DNA from 2 places in the Rhizobium sp. MHM7A genome. Region 2 is predicted to be linked to the other one. Evidence: riboswitches for the same ligand, from Rfam matches in the RefSeq annotation. Region 2 holds a riboswitch; the other holds the start of a gene.
What was found. Region 2 has a riboswitch for cobalamin ahead of bluB (5,6-dimethylbenzimidazole synthase). Riboswitches for the same ligand answer to the same signal wherever they lie in the genome.
Positions count from the first base shown of each region.

Region 1: linked by a shared signal. The riboswitch ahead of cobU (bifunctional adenosylcobinamide kinase/adenosylcobinamide-phosphate guanylyltransferase) and the one ahead of bluB (5,6-dimethylbenzimidazole synthase) in region 2 are both predicted to bind cobalamin.

Region 1 is NZ_VCHT01000002.1:855,196-863,075, reverse strand. Features, by position in the region: gene cobN (cobaltochelatase subunit CobN) at 1-2,489, opposite strand, end outside; gene cobW (cobalamin biosynthesis protein CobW) at 2,493-3,548, opposite strand; gene cobU (bifunctional adenosylcobinamide kinase/adenosylcobinamide-phosphate guanylyltransferase) at 3,553-4,062, opposite strand; cobalamin riboswitch at 4,360-4,752, opposite strand; partial or broken gene FFR93_RS12500 (chloride channel protein) at 4,979-6,770, shown strand; gene FFR93_RS12495 (adenylate/guanylate cyclase domain-containing protein) at 6,821-7,880, opposite strand, start outside.
Region 2 is NZ_VCHT01000009.1:228,404-236,283, reverse strand. Features, by position in the region: gene FFR93_RS26400 (NAD+ synthase) at 1-255, shown strand, start outside; gene FFR93_RS26395 (TolB family protein) at 333-1,160, shown strand; gene FFR93_RS26390 (3-deoxy-7-phosphoheptulonate synthase) at 1,157-2,221, opposite strand; gene FFR93_RS26385 (hypothetical protein) at 2,534-3,115, opposite strand; gene FFR93_RS26380 (HAMP domain-containing methyl-accepting chemotaxis protein) at 3,175-5,052, opposite strand; cobalamin riboswitch at 5,358-5,545, shown strand; gene bluB (5,6-dimethylbenzimidazole synthase) at 5,587-6,276, shown strand; gene FFR93_RS26370 (DUF2865 domain-containing protein) at 6,280-7,380, opposite strand; gene FFR93_RS26365 (GntR family transcriptional regulator) at 7,585-7,880, opposite strand, start outside.

The sequences.
Region 1 (7,880 bases), on a different contig from region 2:
ATGTCGCAATCGAGAGGGTCGAAGATGGAGGCTCCCCCCTCTGTCCTGCTGAACATCTCCCCCACAAGGTGGGAGGTCGGGGATGAGAGGTCTCGCTCCATCTCCTCCGCCGAAGGTGAGGCATTCTCCAACGCTTCTTTTGTACCAAGCCCAAGCGACTTGCCGATCTCCCCCCTTGTGGGGGAGATGTCCGGCAGGGCAGAGGGGGGTATCGCGGGCACCACGCTCAATCCCGCGTCCGCAGCAATCGCCCGCTGCAAACTCGCATCCCCGCCCTCTCCCAGCCCGCGCGGGACCCGCGCCAACGCCACGGTCAAGTCTGTAAGCAGCCGCCCCTGCGGCGAAACGCCGAACACATGCAGCCCATCGCGGATCTGCATTTCCTTGAGATCGCAGAGATAGGCGTCGAGCTTCTTCAGCGCCTCACCTTCGCTCTCGCCTTTCGCAATCCCCGCATCGCGGTCGAGGCCGATATCGGTCACAAGGTCGAGAATCTGCCGGCTGAGCAATCGGATGCGGCGAGGGTCGCCGCCCGAGGCTTCGTAATATTCGTCGACAAGCGCCTCCAGGTCCTTGAGCGGCCCGTAACTTTCGGCCCGCGTCAAAGGTGGCGTCAGGTGGTCGATGATGACCGCGCCAGTTCGGCGCTTGGCCTGCGTGCCCTCGCCCGGATCGTTGACGATGAAGGGATAGAGATGCGGTAGCGGCCCGAGGATTGCCTCGGGATAACAATCTTCCGAAAGCGCCAGCGCCTTGCCCGGCAGCCATTCGAGATTGCCGTGTTTGCCCATGTGAATGACCGCATGCGCGCCGAATTCGCCGCGCAGGAAGGCATAGAAGGCAAGATACCCGTGCGGCGGCACGAGATCCGGCGAATGATAGCTTTCCTTGGGGTCGATATTGTACCCGCGCGCCGGCTGGATGCCGACGAGGACGCCGCCGAAGCGGGCAAAAGGCAGGGCGAAGCCGCCACCGCAAAAATAGGGATCGTCTTCGGGATCGCCCCAGCGATCCGCCACCTCATCCTGAATCTTTTTGGGAAGAGATCCCAGGAAACCTTTGTAGTGACTCTGCGAAAGCGTCTCGCGGATAACCCTGCCGTCGTGCCCGGAATTGGTCGGCCCCTCCATCAGATGCCGGATCAGCGCGTCGCCGTCGGCCGGGGCATCGGCGACCGGATAGCCCGCCGCCGCCATCGCGCGCAACACCTCAATGCTGCCGGCTGGCGTGTCAAGGCCGACGCCGTTGCCGAGCCGGCCGTCGCGGTTCGGATAGTTCGCCATTACGAGGGCGATGCGCCGGCTATGGGCCCGCGTGCGACGCAGCCGCATCCAGTTGGCGGCGAGTCCCGCCGTATAGCGCACCCGGCCCGCATCGGGCACGTTTGCAACGATAGTGGTCTCGACCGCCGCATCGTAGCGGGCCGCCGTCTTGAAGGAGATTGCCCGCGCCAACACGCGCCCGTCGACTTCAGGCAGCGCCACATTCATGCCGAGATCGCGCGCCGACAGGCCCTGAGACGAAGCCTCCCAGGCTTCCTTCGACGAGGCCGACAGGACCGCCTGCAGCACGATGGCGTCATTCGCCTCCAGCACCGTCGGTTGCCGGTCCGCGCCCGGTGCAGAGACCGCAAAGCCCGTTGTGTTGATGACGACATCGGGTTTCAACGCCGAAAACACGCTCTCGAGAATGCCTGTCGAAACGGGATCCTTCAGGCTATAGGCAAAGACCGGCAGCGGCCGCAGGCCAAGTGCGGCCAGGGCCTCGACCAGCGCCTCGACCGGCTCGGTCTCGCCGCTCTGGACGAGGGCACGGTAGAAGCTGATGGCGACGATGGGGGGCGTGGGTTCGAATTCCACCTCTTCTGTTGAGCTTGGGGTACCCCCCTCTGTCGATGACGGTGCTGTCACCCGCCGCCACTCCTCGACACCAATCGCCCCTCGCTCCGGCCACCAGATCCCCGCCTTCATCAAGGGCACTGCCGGCGCCGGCTTCTCCGCGCCCGACAGCATCGCCGAGGCATAAGCAAGGAAGCTCCGCGTATTGGTATCGCCGCCCTCGATCAGATAGGCCCAGAGCCCATTGAGATCCTCAAGCGCTACATTCGAAAACGGCGCCAGCCCGGCGTCCGGCTTCGCATCCCCAGGCAATGCCGCAATCAGTGCACCGTTGCGAGCGGCAACGGAGTGCAGCGCCTCCAGCGCATAATCGAAATAGCTGGCGCCGCCGAGCGCACGCACCACAATCAGCTTGGCGTGCCGGGCCGTTCGTTCGACATAGGTATCGATCGACATCGGATGCTTGAGGCTCATCAGATTCGCGAGCCTCAGCGAATGAGGCATCCCCTCACACCCGCGATAGGCGGCCGCGATCGCGGCAAGTTCGGTGTCGGCAGCCGAAAGGAACAGGATATCGCCCGGCGACTGTCCGAGGTCGATTGCCTCCTCGCCGTCGCTGATCGTTCCCTGCTGGGCCAGAAGCAGATGCATCTGTTATCCCTGAACGAGCGCTTCGATGGCCTTGCGCACCGCGTCCTGATTTATCTCGTGCAAGCCGATGACGACAAGGCGCGTACGGCGCGCCTCGCCCGGTGCCCAGGCGCGGTCGAAATACTGGTCGATGCGGCTGCCGACGGCCTGCAGCTGCAGGCGCATGGGCTTGCCCGAGACGTCGATGAAGCCCTTGAGGCGCAGCACGTCGTGCTCGGCGATGATCCCTTTCAGCTTCTCGACAAAGCCTTGCGGATCGGAAACAGCGCCGAGTTCGACAACGAAGCTGTCGAACTCGTCGTGATCATGCGGCGCTCCCTCCTCGTGCTCCAGCTCGTGATGGGACTTGCGGTTGGCGATATCGTCTTCCGTGCCGATGCCGAGACCGAGCAACACGCCTGCCGGCACCTCGCCATTCCTGGCCTCGATCATGACCGGCCTGCGGGCAATGCGGGAGGCGACTTCGCTCTTCACGCGGCCGAGGCCATCTTCATCGATCAGGTCGGTCTTGTTGAGGACGATGAGATCGGCGCATGTGAGCTGGTCTTCGAACAGCTCCTCGATCGGGCTCTCATGATCGAGCGAGTCGTCGTCGTTGCGCGCCGCCTCGACCGCATCGTGATCGTCGGCGAAACGACCGGCGGCAACGGCCGCGCTGTCGACAACGGTGATGACGCCGTCGACGGTCACTTGCGTACGGATATCGGGCCAGTTGAAAGCGGCGACCAGCGGCTGCGGCAGGGCGAGGCCGGAGGTTTCGATGACGATATGGTCGGGCCTCTGTTCGCGTTCCAGGAGCTTCGTCATAGTCGGAATGAAATCGTCGGCGACGGTGCAGCAGATACAGCCATTGGTGAGTTCGATAATGTCGTCCTCGGTGCAATTCTCTGCGCCGCAGCCCTTCAGCACCTCCCCATCAACGCCGAGATCGCCGAACTCGTTGATGATGAGCGCAATCTTTTTGCCGCCGGCATTGGTGAGCAGGTTGCGGATCATCGTCGTCTTGCCGGCGCCGAGGAAGCCGGTGATGACGGTTGCGGGGATTTTCTGCTGGTTCATACACTTAACCCTTCATTTTCAGCGGCAGACCAGCCGCGATGAAATAAACTTCGACGGCCTTCGCCGCGATCATTTGGTGCAGCCGGCCGGCATGGTCGCGAAAATCCCGCGCCATGCGATTCTCGGGCACGATGCCGAGGCCGACTTCATTGGAAACGATAACGAGCTGCGCCTTCGCCTGCGGCAACCAGGCGGCAAGCGCAGCAGCCTGAACCGCAATATCACGCCCGTCCATCATCAGATTGGTAAGCCAGAGCGTCAGGCAATCGACCAGGATCGCCCTACCCTCGCCATCGATAGCCGCAAGTCGCTCGGCAAGCGCCAGCGGCTCCTCATGCGTGATCCAAGAGGGGCCGCGATCGTCCTTATGCTGGTCGATACGCGCCTGCATCTCGTCGTCCCAGGCACGGCCGGTCGCGATATAATGGCGCTCGAGGCCGGTGGAAATGACGAGATTTTCGGCAAATCGGGATTTGCCGGAGCGGGCGCCGCCGAGGATGAGGGTGGCGGTCATGCTCGGACGCTCCTGCGAGAGAAGGTGGGGCGGCTCCACATCCCTCTTCTCCCCAGCGGGGAGAAGGTGTCGGCAGGCGGTTGAGGGGGTGAGCGGCGAAGCCGTGAATGCGCCGAGCGCAAGCGAAGAGCAAAAGGACGGAGGTGCTGCGTGGCCCCCTCATCCGACCCGTCGGGCCACCTTCTCCCCACTGGGGAGAAGGGGAAACCCGTACGCGCCGCCGAAGGCAGCGCCGAATTCGATCGTTCAGCCAAAACAACCTCCGTGCTGGCAGCGAGCAATGCGCCCAAATTGGGCATTATGCCCGGCACCGATGGCAGGTCTCCTGGCTCGCGGGTATCGGCACGATCGGGACGACCGTTTCCGGTCGCCCCTGATTGTACCGGCGGATCTGCCTCGCCTTCCCGGCTGCATCGATGAAAAGGTGGACGATTCGTAGATATAGAGGCGTCCGACCCCGGTTGATCACCATGCATATCCAGTGGCTTTTCCGGCATCTCGTCCGTTCCGCCCGCCCCCACCCTTGCAGGCTGCCAACGGAAAGTCTCGATGCCGGATGGAAGACCCTGACCGCTCTACAGTCGCGGGGTCGGCTGTGATGAAGGCGCCCGGTTTGGGTCCGCCCCGTCACATTCCCTTTTCATCCGGAAAGCGTAACGCGGATCCGGAACCATCCGTTATGTCAGGATGGTTAGGCAAGCCGGGAGATGAAGTCAACCGACCTTCGCCGCCACCCCGGGGCTGAATCACGTGAATGTCCAAAGCCAATGCGACTGACTTTACCGAAAATGTCGTCTTTAATCAGAGACTTACGTCGTGAATATTTGATCGGCCCGCCGGCTTTTCGCCGCAATTCCATCGCAAGCGGACTGCGTTGTCGCCCTTGACCGGGTCTCTCCCGCCTAGTTGTCTGGCCATGCTTATGAAATTGGATCGGCGCCGCCTGCGGGCGCTGCGTGTTTTCTTCGACCCCGGGCGGCTGCGCGCGCTGACCCGCCGCAGCGATGTCGGCCTGTCGCTGGCGGGCGCTGTCGTCGGCATCGCCTCTGGGCTTGCCGTCACAGGGATGAGCCTGGTTTCCAACGAGCTGCACCAGCTGATCTTCGGGCATATCGGACGATGAGAGGCTGAGCTCCTCGCTGATCGACGACAAGCTGCTGCTGCTCACAGCTCCTGTGATAGGCGGCCTCTTGCTCGGCCTCTTGCTCTTTGTACTGGCGAAACGGCGCAAGAAGCCGATGGTCGACCCGATCGAGGCCAATGCGCTGCATGGCGGCCGCCTGTCACTCACCGACAGCATCATCGTGGCCGTGCAGAATCTGATCTCGAATGGCTTCGGCGCCTCCGTCGGCCTGGAGGCGGGTTATACCCAGCTCGCCGCAGGCATCGCCTCCAAATTCGGCCTGAAGCTGCAGCTCCGCCGCTCGGACCTACGCATCCTCGTCGGCTGCGGCGCGGCCGGCGCTATCGCTGCCGCGTTCAACGCGCCGCTGACCGGCGCCTTCTATGCCTTTGAGCTGATCATCGGCACCTATGCGATCGTCTCACTGACACCGGTCGTCGTCTCCGCCCTCGTGTCCACCCTAGTCGCGCGATTGCTTGCCGAGGGGGATTTCACCATCGATATCGGCAGCTTCGGCTCGGTCGTGCCGGCCGATTACATCCCGGCACTGCTGCTCGGCGTCTTCTGCGCCGGCGTTGGCATCCTCCTCATGCAGGGCGTGGCATTCGTCGAGGAGCTTGCCCGCAAAAGCTCGATTGCCCCGCCCTTCCGCCCGGCGCTCGGCGGCATCATCGTCGGACTCTTGGCAATGGCCTCGCCGCAGGTGCTTTCGGCCGGCCACGGCGCGCTGCATCTCAACCTTTCCCGCGACGTGGCGATCCCGGCCCTGATCGGTCTCTTCCTCCTGAAATCCCTTGCCTCGGCAATCTCGATCGGCTCCGGATTCAGGGGCGGTCTGTTCTTCGCCTCGCTGTTTATGGGCGCCCTGCTCGGCAAGCTCTTTGCTTATTGCGGCCCCTATTTCGCCGATGCGACGTTGACGCCGGTCATTTATGCGGTGGTCGGCATGAGTTCGCTTGCTGTCGCCGTCATTGGCGGGCCGCTGACGATGACGTTCCTGGCGCTCGAGATCACCGGCGATTTCCCGATCACGGCACTGGTTCTTGCTGCCGTCATCACCTCCTCGCTCGTCGTGCGCTCGACCTTCGGCTACTCCTTCGCCACATGGCGTTTCCATCTGCGCGGCGAGAGCATCCGCAGCGCTCACGACGTCGGCTGGATCCGCAATCTGACGGTAAACAAGCTGATGCGCGCCGACGTGAAAACGGCAAGGGCCGATATCTCGCTGGACGACTTCAAGAAAGCCTTCCCGATCGGCTCGACCCAGCGCGTCATTCTCGTCGAGGAGAACGACAAATATGCTGGGCTCGTACAAGTCCCGGAGATCTACGCCAACCCGACCGACGTTCAGGACGAGGGCCAGACGCTTGCCGATTTCGTCCGCTATCGCAATGATTTCCTGCAGCCGCAGATGAACGCTAGGCAAGCGGCGGCGATCTTCGACAAGAGCGAAAGCGAAGCGCTCGCAGTCGTCAACAACCTGGTCGAACGCAAGGTGGTCGGCCAGCTCAGCGAAAGCCATACACTGCGCCGCTACAGCGAAGAACTCGACCGCCGCCGCCGCGAGGTGTCGGGCGAAATCTGACCGGACGCTGACGCATCGGCGTAGTTTTATAGCGGTAGACGCACGGCGCTCTATGAGGCGCGGCCAGCAAGCTTGAAGACGTCGGCTCTCTTCGAAACGCCGCGCAGCTCGAAAGACCCGAGATAGTCGCAGGGCACGGCACAGGTTGCTGCGAAGCTCTCCGACAGCAGCAACGGCTGCTCAAGCGTTCCGCACAGCTTTTCAAGCCGCGACGCCTCGTTGACGGCCCTGCCGATCACGGTAAAGTCCAATCGCCCCTGGGCGCCGACATTTCCGTAGAAAACCTCGCCGAGATGCAAGACGACATCAATCCCGATATCGGGGCCGCCATTCAGCGTCCGCTCGCGATTGAGCTTCTCGTTTGCCCTCAACAGGTTCTGCGCCGAAGCCAATGCGGCCCTGCAGGCCTTTTGCGGATCCTCGGCCTCCGTCGGAAAGATTGCCAGCACGCTGTCGCCCATGAACTTGAGGATCTCGCCGGAATTTTCCTCGACATGCCGGTCGATCAGCTCGAAATGCTCATTAAGAAAGCCGACGATCTCTCCTGGCTGATAAACCTCGGTCAGCGCCGTGAAGTTGCGGAGGTCCGCAATAAGGATGGCGGCATCGATTGATCCGCCCATGCCTCTGCGGGTTTCTCCGGCAAGGATGCGTGCGCTGGTCCTGGCGCCGGTATAGACGGCGAGGATATCGGTCGCGGTCTTCGAAACCGCCACGCGGTAAGCGGCAAGCCCCAGCGCCGGGAACAGTCCGTCGATGATCGCCAGCTGATCATCCGAAAATCCGCCCGCAGCGTCACTCGTCAGAGAGAAACCGAGCCCCCTCAGCGCGACTTCCTTCAGGAACTCGAAAAGATTGATCACGTGGTCCGTGCCGCCGGCAAGCGCAAATTCGTAAAGCTCGGCATAGTGGAGACCCTCGCCTTTCGCCAGGTTCCACCGCCCCGTTTTCTCACCGCGGTTCAGAAGATAGAATATCGGCGTCTTCTCGAAATTGCGCTCGGTCTCGCTGCCGTGCTCCGCATTCTCGAGAACTGTCTCACCGCCCCGCATGAAATTGGCCGCGATGCCGCGATACATAGGATGCAGGGACGGCATGCGAATGCTCGCC
Region 2 (7,880 bases):
GACCAGAAGGACCAAGATTCGCTGCCGCCTTATCCCGTTCTCGATGATATTCTCGAGTGCCTGGTGGAGAAAGAAATGGGGGTCGAGGAGATCGTCGGGCGCGGCCATGACGTCGCGACCGTTCACCGCGTCGAGCATCTGCTCTATCTCGCCGAATATAAGCGCCGGCAATCGGCGCCGGGCGTGAAGATCACCAAGAAGAATTTCGGCCGGGACCGGCGCTATCCGATCACCAACCGATTCCGGGATCGCTGACGCGATCAGGATCTGGGGCGATCGTGATCACCGACGCGATCGGCATCGCGGACGCGCTCGGGATATCAGGAGGAAACATGCGCAGCTCGGTCGAGATCTACAATGTCAGGACAGGCAGGGCGCGCGAGGTCTGGCAGACGGACAGGCTGGTGGAGGCGCCGAACTTCTCCCCCGACGGTTCATATCTTCTGCTCAACGGCGACGGGCTGCTGTTCCGGCTGCCGCTCAACGGCGGCGATGTGGTGAGGGTCGATACGGGCTTTGCGGTCAACTGCAACAATGATCACGGCATTTCACCCGATGGCACCGAGATCGTCATCTCCGACAAGACCGAATTCGGCAAGTCGGCGATCTATATCCTGCCGATCGAAGGCGGCACGCCGCGACTCGTCACTGAAAACCATCCTTCTTACTGGCATGGTTGGTCACCGGACGGTCGGCAACTCGCCTATTGCGGCATTCGAGACGACCTCTTCGACATATATACGATTTCCGTCGACGGTGGCGTCGAGACGCGGCTGACGCATGGCGAAGGCCGCAATGATGGACCGGACTACTCCGCCGACGGACAATGGATCTACTTCAATTCCAGCCGCACCGGGCTTATGCAGATCTGGCGTATTCACCCCGACGGCACAGGCCTCGAGCAGGTGACGTCGGACAATCAGGGCAACTGGTTCGCCCATCCATCACCCAGAAATGACAAGGTGTTGATCCTGTCCTATGACCCCTCTGTTTTCGATCATCCGCGCGATCTCGACGTGCGGCTGCGGCTAATGGATATGGACGGCGGCAACCTGAAGACCCTGTTCGAGCTTTTCGGCGGGCAGGGCACGATCAACGTGCCCTGCTGGTCTCCTGATGGCGAGGAATTCGCCTATGTGCGCTATTTCCCGGCCGTTTAAGCCGCTGCCGCTTTGCGCCGCGTGCCAGCGGCTTTCGCCAACTCTTCCAGCACTGTCACCGACAAGTTCCAGTCGATGCAACCATCGGTGATCGACTGACCGTAGACCAGCGGCTTGCCGGGAACGAAATCCTGGCGGCCGGCGACGAGGTTGCTTTCCACCATCATGCCCTTGATATGATAGTTTCCGGCGGTCACCTGCGAGGCCACGGAATGGACGACGAGTGGTTGGTTCATCGGGTCCTTGCCACTATTGGCATGGCTGGCGTCGATGAGAATGCGGGGGGCGACGCCGAGTTTAAGGCATTCCGCTGTTACGGATTCGACATCGGCCGCCTCGTAATTCGGCCGCTTTCCGCCGCGCAGAATGATGTGGCAGTCCTCATTGCCCTTTGTCGAGGCGATTGCCGCCTGTCCGTCCTTGGTGACGGCCGGGAAGTGATGCGGCTGTGAAGCGGCGAGGATCGCGTCGAGCGCGACGCGAGCGCCGCCATCGGTGCCGTTCTTGAAGCCGATCGGGCAGGAGAGGCCGGAGGCGAGCTGGCGATGGATCTGACTTTCGGTCGTGCGTGCGCCAATCGCACCCCAGCTGACGAGGTCGGCAATGTATTGCGGCGTGATCGTCTCCAGGAATTCGACACCCGCCGGAAGCCCCATCGCATTGATGTCGAGCAGCAGGCGTCGCGCAATTCTCAGCCCTTCCTCTATTCTGTAGCTGCCGTCGAGATGCGGGTCGTTCATCAAGCCCTTCCAGCCGACTGTGGTGCGGGGCTTTTCGAAATAGACACGCATGACAATTTCAAGATCGCTGGAGAAGCGCTGTCGTTGCTCGGCCAGCCGTGCGGCATATTCCCGTGCGGCAACCGGATCATGGATGGAGCAGGGGCCGATGACCACGATCAGGCGGTCGTCTTCACCCTTGAGAATCTTATGGATCGCATTGCGGTTGCTGGTCACCGTCTCGCTGACGTCAGCGGTTCGGGGAATTTCCGCGATTATATCAGCGGGTTTGGTCAGCGGAGTGATCTCGAGGATACGCAGATCATCGATGGTATCAGACACAGTATGGCTCCTGTTTGGTCATACCGTGCGGAATAAAAAAGCCGCCAGGTAGACTAGCGGCTGTTCGGGTTGTCGTCGCGTCGAATTCAGTTACGCACGGACCCGCATCCGCTGTGAGCAGCGGTACGAATAAAATCGCGAGGCGTAGATTGAAGTCGTCGACATCAGGCGTATGTAGCGTCGAGGTCGTCGATTGTCACGCAAAATTTGCGGTCGGAAATCCGGCGTTCGCATGGCATCTTCCGCCTCCGAGAGGCTAAAGGCGTATCGCCCAGAAGCATTCCGTTCGAGGCGATACGTTGTATAACGAAATTAGAGGGCGTCGACGTTCACGCCTATGGTGACGGCGCCGATCGGGGTTCCCGATTCGTCTGAGATAGTGATGCTCGCCTGCGACTGCAGTGTCTGGGTCGATTCGTCTTTTTCGATCTCATCAACGAAGATGGCATCCTTGCCGGCGCCGAAGGACTTCTGGAATTTCGCCTCGTCCCCCTGCCAGTAATCGGAGGTGACGTCGCTTTGGCCGACATTCAGCCCCTTTGCGTCCATGACGAAGATCTCGGTAATCTTGCCGCCCGAGGCTTCCTTTTTCGCCTGAAGGAATTTCGACAGCGCGTTGCCGAGCACGCCATCGATCATCGAGTGGTCGGAGCCATCGACCTCGGCGCGCCATTTCTTGTCGAGGGCGTCGATGTCGGCTTCGCTCAGATTGGCGTTCGCAGTATCCTGCGCCTTAATTGCCTCAATGACGGTGGGATCGTTCAGCCAGGGGTTCACCTCGCTCTTAACGTAATCGGCAATCGGGGCAAGCTTGGCATCCTCGGCCATCGATACGCCGATGGGTGCGACGAATGCGGCTGAGGCGAAAAGCAATGTGGTCACAACTCTCTTCATAACTGTTCCCTTCCTGTGATCAGTTGCTGAGAAATGGGGCTTATCGGGCGAGGACGACATCAGAACTCCTCCCAGGCACTGGGAGAAGCGGCAATGGCTGCATTTCCGGCATGTCGTGGCATGATGGCTTTGGGTTCTGCACGATTTTGGCGGGCGCTCGGCTGGACGGGCCTTGGCTCGCCCGCCACGGTCGAGCCGACAACGAACCGGCCGGCCGAATCCTGCAGCTGGCGTCCCTGCAACAGCAGCTCCTGGCAGGCCGCGTTCGTTTCTTCGACCATCGCCGCGTTCTGCTGCGTCGCGTGATCCATCTGGTTGATCGCGCCGTTGATTTCCTGCAGACCGGTCGCCTGCTCGCGATAGGACTGAACGAGGGTAGCGATGCTGTCGCTGATGCGATTGATCTGCTCCTCGATCTTCAGGAGAGCATCACCGGTCTCGTTCACCAGCCCGACGCCGGCGGCAACCTCCTGGCCGGAAACGTTGATCAGGTTCTTGATTTCCTTTGCCGCGTTTGCCGAGCGCTGGGCGAGTTCACGAACCTCCTGTGCGACAACCGCAAAACCCTTGCCGGCCTCGCCGGCGCGCGCGGCCTCGACGCCGGCATTCAGCGCCAGCAGGTTCGTCTGGAATGCGATTTCGTCGATGACGCCGATGATGCGCCCGATCTGGCTGGAGGAGGTCTGGATCCGGTCCATCGCTCCGATCGCGTCGCGCACGACCGTCGCCGAGACGTGAGCACTTCGCTTGGTTTCCTCGACCAATTGTCCAGCATTTTCGGCCCGCTGCGACGAGGTCTTGACGGTCGTGGTCACTTCATCCAGTGCCGCAGCCGTCTGTTCCAGTGCTGCCGCCTGCTGTTCGGTCCGCTTGGCAAGCTGATCTGCGGAGGAGGCCAGTTCACTTGAACCGCCCTCAACCGCAACGGAAGCGATCTTTATCTCTGTCAGCGCGGCCGCGACGGCCTGGACCATGTTGTTGAAATCCTGGCGCAACTTGTCGAATTCAGGGCCTAGATCGGCAAGCTGAACCGAGAAGTCGCCGGCGGCCAGCTTTTCCAATGCGTTCGCAAGAGTGGTCATCACTAGCCGTTGCCTGTTGCCGGCTTCTTCCGTCAACAATGCATTGCGCGCCCGTTCGGCATCGAACGAGGCGCTCTGCTCGGCAGCGGCCTGCTCTCTTTCGACCTTTGCGATCGCCTCGTGACGGAAGACTTCCAGCGCACGCGCGAGAAAGCCGATTTCGTCGCCATTTTCCCTGTAGGCGACGGGGGAGGCGAGGTCGCCATTCTGCAACGCGCCAATTCGTTTGCTGAGGATCCTGAGGGGCCGGCCCACCAGGCTGCGCATTGCGAGAAGGAGAGCGATGACTGCGAAGGCAGTGATGACGGATTGGGTGAGCAGCGAAACGAGAACCTTCTGGCGGACTTCGGAAGCTATCTTTTCGACAGACCAGTTCGTAACGACGTAGCCGGTTGTCTTGCCAGACTTGTCCAGCGGCAGCGGCGCAATAATCGTGACCAGACCGGCGGACATTCCGTTGTCATCGACTGTCGTTTTGTCAGGTTTGGCGCTGAGGCGCGTCGCCAGGTCGGCCGGCGTCGGCAAACCGGAAATGCCGTCGCGCGTCCAGGTGTCGACGGCAGCAGGCTCCGCGTTGAATGCGGCAAATTGAACGAGATCGAGCGAGGGGTCGTCACGGTACAGCGAATAGGCTTCGCGAACGGCGTTCGCCTTGCCCCATTTCACGCCGCCGGCGGCCAGAGAGGCAAACTGTTCCGCATCCTTGGACCAGTTCGCCTTGGCGCTATCGATCAGCGCCCGGGTTTCATACATCCACGTATAGGTGGCGAAAGCGGAAATGCAGCATACATTGACGGCGACGATGATCACAGCCAGCTTGGCTGTCAGGGGCATGGTTTTCAAGAATTGGAACATCCGCGGAGCCTGGAATTGCGGCTCGGTCGACCATCTTTGCGACCGGCATATCTGCACGGCATCGACGCTGACGGTCACATCACGAGCGCTCATGCCCATGTCTGATTTGCGACCCAAAACGCGCAAAGGCAGTGTGGATTTGATGTATGAAGAAATCATAAAGTAGAGGAGGATGGGTAGGCACACAGAGGCTGTTCCTCCCGCAACCAAAAGATCGCCGATGCGGAGCTGTCTGCCCCTGATCAGCCGTCTGCGGTCGTGGTTCAGGGTCAGTCTGCCCGCACTTGCCGCCGCGCCGGTTTCCTGAAATAGATGCGCCGTCAGGTGCTCGCCCTTTGGGCGGGAGAATCGGGAATCCGGTGCAATGCCGGAACGTGCCCAACGCTGTAAGGCCGACGTCTGCCGCTTCATCGTGCCACTGGCTTTTGCCGGGAAGGCTGCGGCAGATGGATGAAGCCAAGTCAGAAGACCGGCCTGGCGAGATAGACCCAACCCGCGCGGACGGCGGGCGGTTGCGTTGTTGGGGATATGACGATGCGACCCTTTGATGTGGATGCCCTTTCGGCGGCATCCGGTTTTTCGCCGGCCGAGCGCGAGGCGGTGTATCACGCGATCATGACGCGACGTGACGTGCGCAGCCAGTTCCTGCCCGATCCCTTGCCCGACGACCTCGTGGCGCGGCTTCTGACAGCCGCGCATCATGCACCTTCGGTCGGCTTCATGCAGCCATGGAATTTCATTCTGGTCAAAAGTGCAGCCGTCCGCTCGCGCGTGCGCGACGCCTTTGCTGTGGCCAACGATGAGGCAGCGTCGATGTTTGAAGGTGAGCGGCGGCAGGCCTATCGATCCCTCAAGCTCGAAGGCATCGTGGAGGCGCCGCTCGGTATATGCGTGACCTGCGACCCCACTCGCGGCGGCGGCGTGGTGCTGGGACGGACGCACAATCGGCGGATGGATTCCTATTCGACCGTTTGCGCCATTCAGAATCTCTGGCTTGCCGCCCGCGCCGAGGGGGTCGGCATCGGCTGGGTCAGCATCTTCCGTGAAGGTGACCTGAAAACCATTCTCGGCATCCCCGAGCATATCGAAGTGGTCGCCTGGCTCTGCGCCGGCTTTGTCGACCGGCTATATGAGGAACCGGAACTCTCGATCAAAGGCTGGCGGCAGCGGCTGCCGCTCGAGGAACTGGTTTTCCACGACGGATGGGGACGCAACGACCCCTAGCAGTTACTGCTGTTGCGGTTGTGGGCCCGGCGTTGCCGGATTGGCAAGATCGATCGAGCCCTGGTCGCCTGCAAGGAATTGCGGGCCGACCTGACGGATCTTGTTCCGCGTGGGGTCGTAGGGACGCTCGGGAACGGATGGTTGCTGCGGGGCCGCTGCTGCTGCAGTGTCCTTCGCCGGGGGGGTGGTGCGGATCGTTGTGATCGAACCCTGCTGCGGCGGCTCGCTTAGGGCCTGCTTGCCACGCATCTCCTCGTAATAGGCGGTGAGATTGCAGGCGCAGGAATTTTTCTCGCCAGGCGCGCGGTTCTTGTAGGCGAAGGCGTTCTTCATGGCGCTGTAGGGAGCGCCCGTCGCGACCGAGATCATGTTCGAGGCCTCGGTACTGGTCACGTCGCGATAGAAGAGTTCTGTCTCGATGCCAGGGCACATTTTGGCGCAGGTCTGGGCATCCCGGCCGAAATCGACCGAGGTGGTGTTCGAGCTGATCGGGAAGAAGCCGCCGTCGCAGCTGCGAACGCAGATGGTGCTGACCGGCGAAAACATTTCAGCCCTCGGCAGGCCGTAACGCGGATCGGCCTCTTCACCGCTACCGAGCGCGATGAAGGTGTCGGTGCGCATCGCCTGTTCTTCGACGCTTGGGGCGGCCTCGCTGGCGCTGCGCTCTGTCGGCGCATAGAAATTTTCGCTGTTGCAGCCATTGCGTTCGAGCGCAGCCGTCAATTCACGGCGCGCGCCGTCATCGCCGCCGGCTTGGCTGCGCAGCTCGTTGCGGCGCTCCTGGAGATAACGGATATTGTCGATCATCCGGGCTTCGGCGTCTGAGAGCTCGGCGCAAAAATCGGCATTCTCGCCGCCGATCACGAGCATGCTGCCCGAGGTGCAGCCGTAGCTGCGCAGATCGTTGCGGACCTTGCGCAGCTCGAGGTTCTGCTCGGCGATTGCGCTGGCATATTGGCGCGCTTCCGGACCGTTGCCGTTGCCGATCGACCGCGGCAGTTCGGCAAGACGACCGCGCAGGTCGTTGCAGACGGCGCTGGACTGCGCGGCGGCGGGCGATGCCAACGCTAGAAGAAATGCAAGAGACAGGTTTCGGCGTTTCACGACTCGTCCCGGAATAAGCAATCGGTGGGGTATCGAATGCGACGTCACCCCGTGCGTTTCATAGCTCATTTCTCTTAATAAGCTCAGAGGATTTCTTAGCGTATTTTCGCGATCTTATCCAGCAGAGCGCCTGGCGCTCGTCGCTCCAGCTATTCCGATTATGCCTAAGTTCCAGCGACAGCTGACGGTCGTCATTGAGGCCGATCAGCCTTGAAGAATGTGCCTGCGTGTCAGCTCCATCAGGCCATCGGTGTCGCGTTTCTCTATCGCGTCGACCATCTGCTGATGTTCGCGGCCGGATTGCTCTATGCGGGCGCGCGTTCGCCACTGCGACACCGGCGCGGAAGACGTCCGCTGCCGAATTTCCGTGATCAGTTCCACGAGTTCCTGGTTGCCGGCGAGAGCAAGCAGATGGCGATGGAAGGCGAGATTGGCTTCGTAAAGTTCAAGCATGGTGCCGTTCAGCACAAGATCGTCGAAGCGTAAAGCCAGAACCCGCA